3 regions of the Thauera sp. SDU_THAU2 genome follow, and region 3 is predicted to be linked to each of the others. Evidence: predicted binding sites of a transcription regulator. Region 3 holds the regulator's gene; each other region holds the start of a gene.
The links. Region 3 encodes HrcA, which represses chaperone genes, less so after heat shock. Its sites were predicted from a motif close to TNTTAGCACTCNNNGNCNNNGAGTGCTAANA; they were not measured.
Positions count from the first base shown of each region.

Region 1: groES (co-chaperone GroES) is a predicted target of HrcA. The motif match lies at 1,334-1,364, and genes of this name have one in related genera.
Region 2: rpoH (RNA polymerase sigma factor RpoH) is a predicted target of HrcA. The motif match lies at 1,689-1,719, and genes of this name have one in related genera.

Region 1 covers NZ_JBBWUN010000003.1:3,051,746-3,055,019, forward strand. Annotated here, with positions in the region: gene groL (chaperonin GroEL) at 1-879, opposite strand, end outside; gene groES (co-chaperone GroES) at 934-1,224, opposite strand; gene AAFL97_RS15960 (glycoside hydrolase family 2 TIM barrel-domain containing protein) at 1,502-2,767, shown strand; gene AAFL97_RS15965 (DUF938 domain-containing protein) at 2,961-3,274, shown strand, end outside.
Region 2 covers NZ_JBBWUN010000003.1:3,199,093-3,202,366, forward strand. Annotated here, with positions in the region: gene AAFL97_RS16660 (DUF4160 domain-containing protein) at 1-205, opposite strand, end outside; gene AAFL97_RS16665 (OprD family porin) at 355-1,623, shown strand; gene rpoH (RNA polymerase sigma factor RpoH) at 1,747-2,598, shown strand; gene AAFL97_RS16675 (SCO family protein) at 2,670-3,272, opposite strand.
Region 3 covers NZ_JBBWUN010000003.1:2,635,480-2,638,753, reverse strand. Annotated here, with positions in the region: gene hemH (ferrochelatase) at 1-851, opposite strand, end outside; gene hrcA (heat-inducible transcriptional repressor HrcA) at 916-1,944, opposite strand; gene AAFL97_RS13865 (NAD kinase) at 2,077-2,961, shown strand; gene recN (DNA repair protein RecN) at 3,030-3,274, shown strand, end outside.

The DNA.
Region 1 (3,274 bases), 420 kb from region 3:
GGCGATGTCTTCCAGCATGGCCTTGCGGCGGTCGCCGAAGCCCGGAGCCTTGACGGCGCAGGTCTTCAGGATGCCGCGGATGTTGTTCACCACCAGGGTGGCCAGGGCTTCGCCTTCGACGTCCTCGGCGATGATCAGCAGCGGGCGGCCGGCCTTGGCGACTTGCTCCAGCACCGGCAGCAGGTCACGGATGTTGGCGATCTTCTTGTCGAACAGCAGGACGAAGGGATCGTCCAGCACGGCGACCTGCTTGTCCGGGTTGTTGATGAAGTAGGGCGACAGGTAGCCACGGTCGAACTGCATGCCTTCGACGACGTCCAGCTCGTTGTTCAGCGACTTGCCGTCTTCGACGGTGATCACGCCTTCCTTGCCGACCTTGTCCATCGCCTTGGCGATGATGTCGCCGATGTCGCTGTCGGAGTTGGCCGAGATCGAACCGACCTGGGCGATTTCCTTGTTGGTCGAGCAGGGCTTGGACAGCTTCTTCAGCTCTTCGATGGTGGCGGCGACGGCCTTGTCGATGCCGCGCTTCAGATCCATCGGGTTCATGCCGGCGGCAACGTACTTCATGCCTTCGCGCACGATCGACTGGGCCAGCACGGTGGCGGTGGTGGTGCCGTCACCGGCGATGTCCGAGGTCTTGGAAGCGACTTCCTTGACCATCTGCGCGCCCATGTTCTCGAACTTGTCCTTCAGTTCGATCTCCTTGGCCACCGAGACGCCGTCCTTGGTCACGGTCGGGGCGCCGAACGAGCGCTCCAGCACCACGTTGCGGCCCTTCGGGCCCAGGGTCACCTTGACCGCGTTGGCGAGGATGTTGATGCCGGCGACCATGCGTTCGCGGGCGGAATCACCAAACTTGACTTCTTTAGCTGCCATTCTTAAGAACTCCGGAATTTTTCAGGGATTAGCGCTTCAGGAATGCGGCAAGGCTCAGCCTTCGACCACGCCCATGATGTCTTCCTCGCGCATCACGAGGAGCTCTTCGCCTTCGACCTTGACGGCCTGGCCGGCATACTTGCCGAACAGCACCTTGTCGCCCGCCTTGACGGCCATCGGACGCACGTTGCCGTCGTCGAGGATCTTGCCGTTGCCGACGGCCAGGACTTCGCCCTGATCGGGCTTCTCGCCTGCGCTGTCCGGGATCACGATGCCGCTGGCGGTCTTGCGCTCGGCTTCCAGACGCTTGACGATCACGCGATCGTGCAGAGGACGAATCTTCATCGAGTTCACTCCTATCTTCGGTTCGACTGTTTGGGTTGATGGCTTGCGGATTGGCCCGCGGAAAATTCGCAGTGACCCGAATGCAGCAGCTCCGCTGCCGCACCGGGTTTGTTAGCACTCACTGCCAACGAGTGCTAATAATAGGGACGGGGTTCCTGGATTTCAAGAGCGACCGGCGTGATTTCTGCGCTGCCCTTCCGTACAAGGCGTCATCGAGCACTGAACTTTTCCACCGCTGGGTCGCCCCAAGGCAAGACAAGTCCTTGAGGGATGGAGCATGGCCTCGCAGCACGGCCACCGCGCCGAACAGTGGATCGAAATGAATATTCTTGCCGCAGCCTTCCGGCACATCCTTTTCGCTCTCTTCGTCTGCACCGGTGCCCTGTCCTCGGGCATCAGCCAGGCGGCACCAGGCCCGCAGTGGCAGGGTGCCGCCTTCGAAGGCGATGCGGCCGGCCTCGCACGCCTGGCCGCCGCCGGCGCCCAAGTGGTACGCGTCTATCGGCAGGCCGATGCCTGGGTGCTGGACGAAGCGCAACGGCTCGGTTTGAAGGTGCTCATGGGCTTATGGCTGGAGCATCCGCGCCACGGCTTCAGCTATGACGACGAGCAGGCCGTGCGGGCACAGGAGCAGGCCATCCTCGACTTCGTCGAGCGCCACCGAGGGCACCCCGCCCTGCTCGCCTGGGGCGTCGGCAACGAAATCGAGACCGCGGTGGAAAACCCGCTGCCGCTATGGCGCGAGGTCGATCGCCTCGCTGCGGCGATCAAGCGGATCGATCCGGCCCACCCGACGCTGATGGTCGTCGCCGATACCGGCATGGACGCTTTTCACAGCCTGGCGGACTGCTGCCCGAACGTCGATCTGCTGGGCATCAACGTCTATGCCGGCGCGGTGTTCGATCTGCCTCGGCGGCTGCGCGACGCGGGCATCGGCAAGCCGGTCGTCGTCACCGAACTGGGACCGCTCGGCCAGTGGCAGGCCGGTCGCAAACCCTGGGGAGCGCCGGTGGAGCCGACCAGCAGCGAAAAAGCCCGCTTCTTCACCGAGGCCCTCGACTATCTCGCACGCCAGCCGCAGATTCGCGGCGCCTTCCCCTTCCTGTGGGGCGCCAAACAGGAGCAGACCGAAACCTGGCACGGCCTGTTGCTGGCCGACGGCAGCGGCACCGCGATGAGCGATGCGCTGGCCTCGTTCTGGGGCCGGCCGGTGGAGAGGCCCGCACCGGCCGTGCGCGGCATCGGCATCGCCGCCGACGTGTTCGCCCCCGGAGCGGAGATTTCGGCCGGCATCGATGCCGTCAGCGCCGACGGCACGGCGCTGGAAACGGAATGGAAGATTCTTGCCGAAGCCACCGACCTGCGCAAAGGCGGCGACCACGAATCCCCGCCCGCGCGCGTCGCCACGCGCGTCCTGCACGCCGATGCCGCCAGCGTGCGCCTGCTGGCGCCTGCCGAGCCGGGAGCCTATCGCCTGTTCATCACGACACGCGATCGCCACGGCAAAGCGGCAACGGCCAACCTTCCGTTTCTGGTGCGCTGAAGGCCCCCGTTTCCGGGCGCGGGCCATCTCATGCGCCGACTCAACAATCCGGACATACCCTAGAACGGGGAAAAGTTCATGGTCGACGGCTGTCGATGCTCGCTCGGCACTGCGGTCTGGATCACACTCCGCGCTAAACAGTCCAACGATCCGATAAGTCAGCCTCCCCCGCCCCATGTCCAACGATCGACGCATGTTCTCCCCGTCCACCGAGCGCAATCGCTGCCACATCCTGCCGATTCTGCAGCGTGCCCTGCCCGACACGGCCTCGGTACTGGAGGTGGGCAGCGGCACCGGCGAACACGCCGTATATTTCTGTGCCCACATGCCCGGGCTCCACTGGCAGCCGACCGAAGGCGATCCGGCCGCGATCGACTCCATCACCGCCTGGATCTCGCATTCCGGCCTGAGCAACATCGAGGCACCGCTCGAACTGGAATTGAACAGCGAAGCCTGGCCGGTCCAGCATGCCGATGCGGTGGTGGCAATCAACGTACTGCATTACTC
Region 2 (3,274 bases), 560 kb from region 3:
TGCGGCGCACATCCGCAAGCGGCATCCCACCGGTGAAGGCGGCAAAGGCATCGAGAACCTTGCGGTACTTGGCGACCGTCGCTGCCCGGCGGCCAGGTGACGAGCGCTGCCACAGTTCGAACAGCAGTGCATAGGCGTCGGTAGCAGCCGTTGCGGCCGGCGATTGCTCGATCACGTGGCATTGCCTCGTGTCCATGTTCTCCATTTCATGCTCCTGGCGTCGTCAAAGAAGGCCGGGAGGCTAAACATCCGTTCCACCAACGGTGAGGCATGCGAAAATCGCCGCCGGGGAGATCGCGGCTGTATTTCATGCAACGCATCCGCCACAAAGCAAACAACATCAAGGACAAGACAATGACGTCGAAGAAATGGGCGTGTTCGATCGCCCTCAGCCTGGCGGCCACCGCCCCGGCAATGGGCGCAGGCCAATCCGAAGCGCGCGGCTTCATCGAGGACAGCTCGCTGGATCTGTTCCTGCGCAATGCCTACATCAGCCGCGATTACAAGCAGGGCAGGCAGGACAAGGCCGAATGGGGCCAGGGCGCAGTGCTGAACTTCAGCTCGGGCTTCACCCGGGGCACGGTCGGTTTCGGCGTCGATGCCTTCGGTCTGTATGCCGTCCGCCTCGACAGCGGCCGCGGCCGGGCGGGCGCGGCGGGCATCGACTTCTTCCGCGTGGACAACAATGGCGACGTCGAGCGCGATGTCGCCCGGGCCGGCGCCTCGATCAAGCTACGCTTCTCCAACACCGTGCTCGCCTACGGCGATCTGCGGCCGACGCTGCCGGTGCTGAACCACGACGCCTCGCGCCTGATGCCGGAAAGCTTCACCGGCACGATGATCACCTCGAACGAAATCGAAGGCCTGACGCTGCACGCCGGCCGCTTCCACGCCGAAGCGCGCAAGAGCGACGAGAGCCGCGACGGCGGCGGCTTGAAGGCCATCGACCTGATCGGCGGCCGCTACCAGTTCAACGAAGTGTTCAGCGGCGCGCTGTATGCATCGGACATCGAGGACGTGCTGAAGCGCCAGTACATCAACCTGAACTACGTGCGCCCGCTGGCGCAGGGCGATTCGCTCACGCTCGACTTCAACGGCTACAACACCAAGCAGGACAGGAAGTTCGACGCCGACGAAGGCAAGAACCGCATCTGGAGCCTGGCCGCGACCTACGCCACCGGCCCGCACGCCTTCACCGTGGCACACCAGCGCAGCAGCGGCGACGTCGGCTTCAACTACGGCTTCTACCAGGACGAAGGCTGGGTGGGCAACGGCGGCAGCACGATCTTCCTCGCCAACTCCTTCTGGTCCGATTTCAACGCCAAGGACGAGCGCTCCTGGCAGCTGAGCTATGCGGTGGACTTCACCGAATACGGCGTGCCCGGCCTGAGCTACGTCGTCGCCTACGTCCGCGGCGACAACATCGACGCCGGCGCGCCGAGCCGCGGCAAGGAACGCGAATGGTTCAACCAGTTGAGCTACAAGGTGCAGAGCGGCGCGGCCAAGGACCTGAGCATCCGCCTGCGCGCGTCCTTCCTGCGCGTTTCGGAGGACGCCCGCGCCTATAACAGCGAAGGCAACGAGATCCGCGTGTTCGTCGACTATCCGATGAACCTGTTCTGATCGACACGGCGGCAGGGTGCCGGATGATCGGTGCCCTGCCAAGAACAGCACGGAACTCCTCCCGCATTTAGCACTCTCAAACCGCGAGTGCTAAAATCGAGCACACAAGGAGGACACAAGCCTATGTCTCAAGCCCTGTCGTTTCCCGTTCCCGCCGCCGGCAGCCTGGACCAGTACATCCAGAGCGTCAATCGCATGCCCATGCTCAGCGAGCAGCAGGAAGTGGAACTGGCAACGCGCCTGCGCGAGCAGGGGGACGTCGACGCGGCGCGCCAGCTGGTGATGTCGCACCTGCGGGTGGTGGTCGCGATCGCACGCGGTTACCTGGGCTACGGCCTGCCGCACGCCGACCTGATCCAGGAAGGCAACGTCGGCCTGATGAAGGCGGTGAAGCGCTTCGACCCCACGCGCGGCGTGCGTCTGGTTTCGTTCGCGATGCACTGGATCAAGGCCGAAATCCACGAATACGTGCTGAAGAACTGGCGGCTGGTGAAGATCGCCACCACCAAGGCCCAGCGCAAGCTGTTCTTCAACCTGCGCAGCCTGAAGCAGGACGCCGGCACGCTGAACCCGGTCGAAGTCGATGCGATCGCCACCCAGCTCGGTGTCAAGCCCGAGGAGGTGGTCGAGATGGAAACCCGTCTCGGCGGCCGCGACATCCCGCTGGAAGGCAGCGGCGACGACGAGGACGAACGCTTTGCGCCGATCGCCTACCTGCCCGATCCGCACGCCGAACCGTCCGAAGTGCTGGCCCGCACGCAGCTCGCCCACATGCAGGACGTCGGCCTGCGCAATGCCCTGGCCAGCCTCGACGACCGTAGCCGCAACATCGTCCAGCGCCGCTGGCTGAGCGAAGGCGACAGCGCCACGCTGCACGAACTGGCAGCGGAATACGGCGTCTCCGCCGAGCGCATCCGCCAGATCGAGGCCAAGGCGATGCAGAAGATGCGCGGCATGCTGGCCGACGCTGTCTGAATTGCATTCTCGGTGCATCAATGGAAACGGCGACCTTGAGTCGCCGTTTCTCGTTTAGCGCATTCGCTGGCTCATTTCCCCGCCAGCAGCGCCGCAATGTCGGCCGTGACCTCGGCTGGCTCCGCTCCGTGCTTCATGTACAGGCGCAGCCGGCCCTGCGGGTCGAACACGTAGGTGCCGGCCGAGTGGTCGACGGTGTAATGGCCGTCGAGATCGCCGCTCTTGCGGTAGAAGACGCGGAAATCCTTGGCAACTTCGGCGATCTGCTCCGGCGTGCCGTACAGCCCGAGGAAGCGCGGGTCGAACACCGGCACGTATTCCGCCAGCAGCGCCGGTGTGTCGCGTTCGGGGTCGACGGTGACGAACAGCACCTGGACCTTGTCGCCATCGGCGCCGAGTTGCTGCATCACCATGCTCATGTCGGACAGCGCAGTCGGACAGACATCCGGGCACTGGGTGTAGCCGAAGAAGATCGTCACGACCTTGCCCTTGAAGTCCGACAGCATGCGCTCCCGGCCATGATGGTCGGTGAGCCGCAGCTTCTGGCCGTACTCCGCGCCGGTGATGTCGGTGCTGTGGAAGACGGGCGCAGGAGGCGCGCAGGCGGCGAGCAGGCCGAGCGCGAGCAGGGGCGCGGCCAGCGGACGCAGGAAACGGGCAAGGGAAAAAGACATCG
Region 3 (3,274 bases):
GGGCACATGACGTCGACGCGGCCGACCCCCTGGGCGGCGAGCGCTTCGAGCGTGGGCTGGGTGTAGGGCTGCAGCCATTCGGCTTTGCCGAAGCGCGACTGGAAGGTGACCATCGCCCGTTCGGGCGGCAGGCCGAGCGCCTCGGCGAGCAGCCGGCCGGTGGTCTGGCACTCGTGGTAATAAGGGTCGCCAAGCTCGATCGTGCGCTTGGGCACGCCATGGAAGCTCATCAGCAGGCGATCCGGCTCGCCGTGCGCGGCCCAATGTTCGCGCACGTTGGCAGCGAGTGCCTCGATGTAGCCCGGGAAGTCGTGGAAGTCGCGCACGAAGCGGATTTCCGGCTGGTTGCGGATCTTCGCCAGGGTGCGGCCGACGGCGTCGACTACCGTTGCCGTGGTGCTGGCCGAATATTGCGGGTAGAGCGGCAGGACGAGGATGCGCATGCAGCCCCGCGCCTGCATCGCGCGCAGGCGCTCGGCGATCGAGGGTTTGCCGTAGCGCATGGCGAAATCGACATCGACCTCGGTGCAGCCGGCCGCGGCCAGGTGGTCGCGCAGCCGGCTGGCCTGGCGTTCGGTGTGGACCATCAGCGGCGAACCGTCTGCGCTCCAGATGCTGGCGTATTTCTTTGCCGATGCGGCCGGGCGGATGTTCAGGATGATGCCGTTGAGAATGGGCCACCAGGCGGCGCGGGGAATCTCGACCACGCGCGGATCGGACAGGAATTCCTTCAGATAGGGGCGCAGTGCGCCGGCCGTGGGCGCATCGGGGGTGCCGAGATTGACGAGCAGGATGCCGGTACGGGCGGGGGTATCGTGCGAGGCGGGTGGTTCGGGCCAGTAGCGGGCCATGCTTGTCCTTGCTTGTGGGGCCGGGCAGGGCGAAAACGAGGCTCGCCTTGTCCGGAGTGGTGTTTCAGTTGTTCGACGACAGCGCGTTGGACAGCAGCCGGGCGGTGATGTCGACGATCGGAATCACGCGATCGTAGGCCATCCGGGTCGGGCCGATGACGCCCACCGAGCCGACGATCTGGCCGTCCACCTCGTAAGGCGCCGTGATCACGCTGCAGGCGTCGAGCGGCGCGAGGCCGGATTCGCCGCCGATGAAGATCTGCACCCCGTCGGCCTTGTTCGACAGTTCGAGCAGTTGCACGAGGCTGGTGCGCTGTTCGAAGAGCTTGAACAGTTCGCGCAGGCGCGACATGTTCGACGACAGGTCCTCGACGTCGAGCAGATTGGTTTCGCCGGAGATGACGTAGCGGGTGGCCGTTTCTTCCGCGGCGGCGCTGCCGGCATCCACGGTCGCGGTCATCAGTTCGGTCATGTCGCTGCGCAGCTGGCGCAGCTCGTCCATGATGCGGCGGCGGATCTCGTCGAAGGACAGGCCGGCGAAATGCTCGTTCAGGTAGTTCGCGGCGCTGCTCAGCTCGCTGGCGCTGTAGGCGCGGCGGGTCATCAGGATCCGGTTCTGCACGTCGCCGGCGGTGGTGACGATGATTAGCAGGATGCGGTTTTCGGACAGGCTGATGAATTCGAACTGCCGGATGCGGACGGCGTCCTTGCGCGGGGCGACGACGATGCCGGCGAACTGGGTGAGGTTCGACAGCAGGTGCGAGGCCGAATTGAGCAGCCGCTGCGGCTGGTCGGGCTGGAGCTGGCCTTTGAGTTGATGCACCCGTGTGGTGTCGAGCGGCTGGACCGTCAGCAGCGAATCGACGAAGAAACGGTAGCCGCGCGCCGTCGGAATCCGGCCGGCGGAAGTGTGCGGACTGGCGATCAGGCCGAACTCCTCCAGGTCGCTCATGACGTTGCGCACCGTCGCCGGCGACAGCTCCAGCCCGGAGAAGCGCGACAGCGCACGCGAGCCGACGGGCTGACCGTCCGCGATATAGCGTTCGATCAGGGTTTTCAGCAGGATCTGGGAGCGAGCGTCTAAGGAGTTCATGGCAGGCGAAGAATATAGCTCGGATCATCCGTCGATGGATATTCCGGATATCTCCCGGTCCCTGCCAGCGGGCTTCGGCGCCGTCGTTCAGTGCTCGCCAAGGTGCTGGCGGGATATGGTTTAATCCGCGTCATGAGCGCCAAATTCCACAACATCGCCCTCGTGGGCAAGTACCAGAGCCCGGACGTGGCCGAATCGGTCATGGCGATCGCCCGTTTCCTGCGCGAGCGCGGACGCATGGTGTGGATCGAGCAGGGTACGGCGAGTTCCATCGGCGGCGCGGGCGATTTTCCGGTCGCCGGCTATGAGCGGATCGGCGGCGAAGTCGATCTGGCCGTGGTGGTCGGCGGCGACGGCACCATGCTCCACACCGCCCGCCGCCTGGCCGAGTACGGCGTGCCGCTGGCCGGGGTCAATCTCGGCCGCCTGGGTTTCCTGACCGACATCGCGCTGAACGATGCCAATGCGCGCCTCGCCGAGATCGTCGAAGGGCGCTTCCGCGAAGAGCTCCGCTTCATGCTCGACGCCGAAGTGCTGCGGGGCGGCGAGCGCATCTTCCAGACGCTGGCGCTCAACGACGTCGTCGTCAACAAGGGCGAACTCGGGCGCATGATCGAATTCGAACTGTCGATCGATGGAGAGTACGTCTATACCCAGCGTTCCGACGGCATGATCGTGTCGACGCCGACGGGCTCCACCGCCTATGCCTTGTCGTCCAATGGCCCCATCCTGCATCCGAGCGTCGACGGCATCGCCCTGGTGCCGCTGTGTCCGCACGCGCTGACGGCACGGCCGATCACCCTGCCGGACAGTTGCCGCATCGACATCGTGCTGCTGCCGCCCCAGGATGCGCGGGTGCATTTCGACGGTCAGGCCCGCTTCGACTTGCGCGCCGGCGACTGCGTGCGCGTGACCCGTTCGAGGCATGGGCTGAAGCTGCTGCATCCGGAGAGCTACAGCTATTTCGCCATGCTGCGCGAAAAGCTCCACTGGAGCACGCCGCCGCGGCACGACTGATGCCGGCATCCACGCCCCGGCCGCTGCCAACCGAGCGCCGTTTTACCTCAATCCTTCATTGACCTGCCATGCTGAGAAGCCTGTCCATCCGTGACTTCGTCATCGTCGACCATCTCGAACTCGAATTCGGCAAGGGTTTTGGTGCGCTGACCGGAGAAACCGGCGCCGGCAAGTCGATCCTGCTCGATGCGCTCGGGCTCGCGCTGGGCGGGCGAGGAGAGGCGGGCATGGTCCGCCGCGATCGCGAGCGGGCCGACGTGGTTGCCGAATTCGATCTGCCGGACGGCGGCGGCTTGCGCGCCTGGCTGGCCGA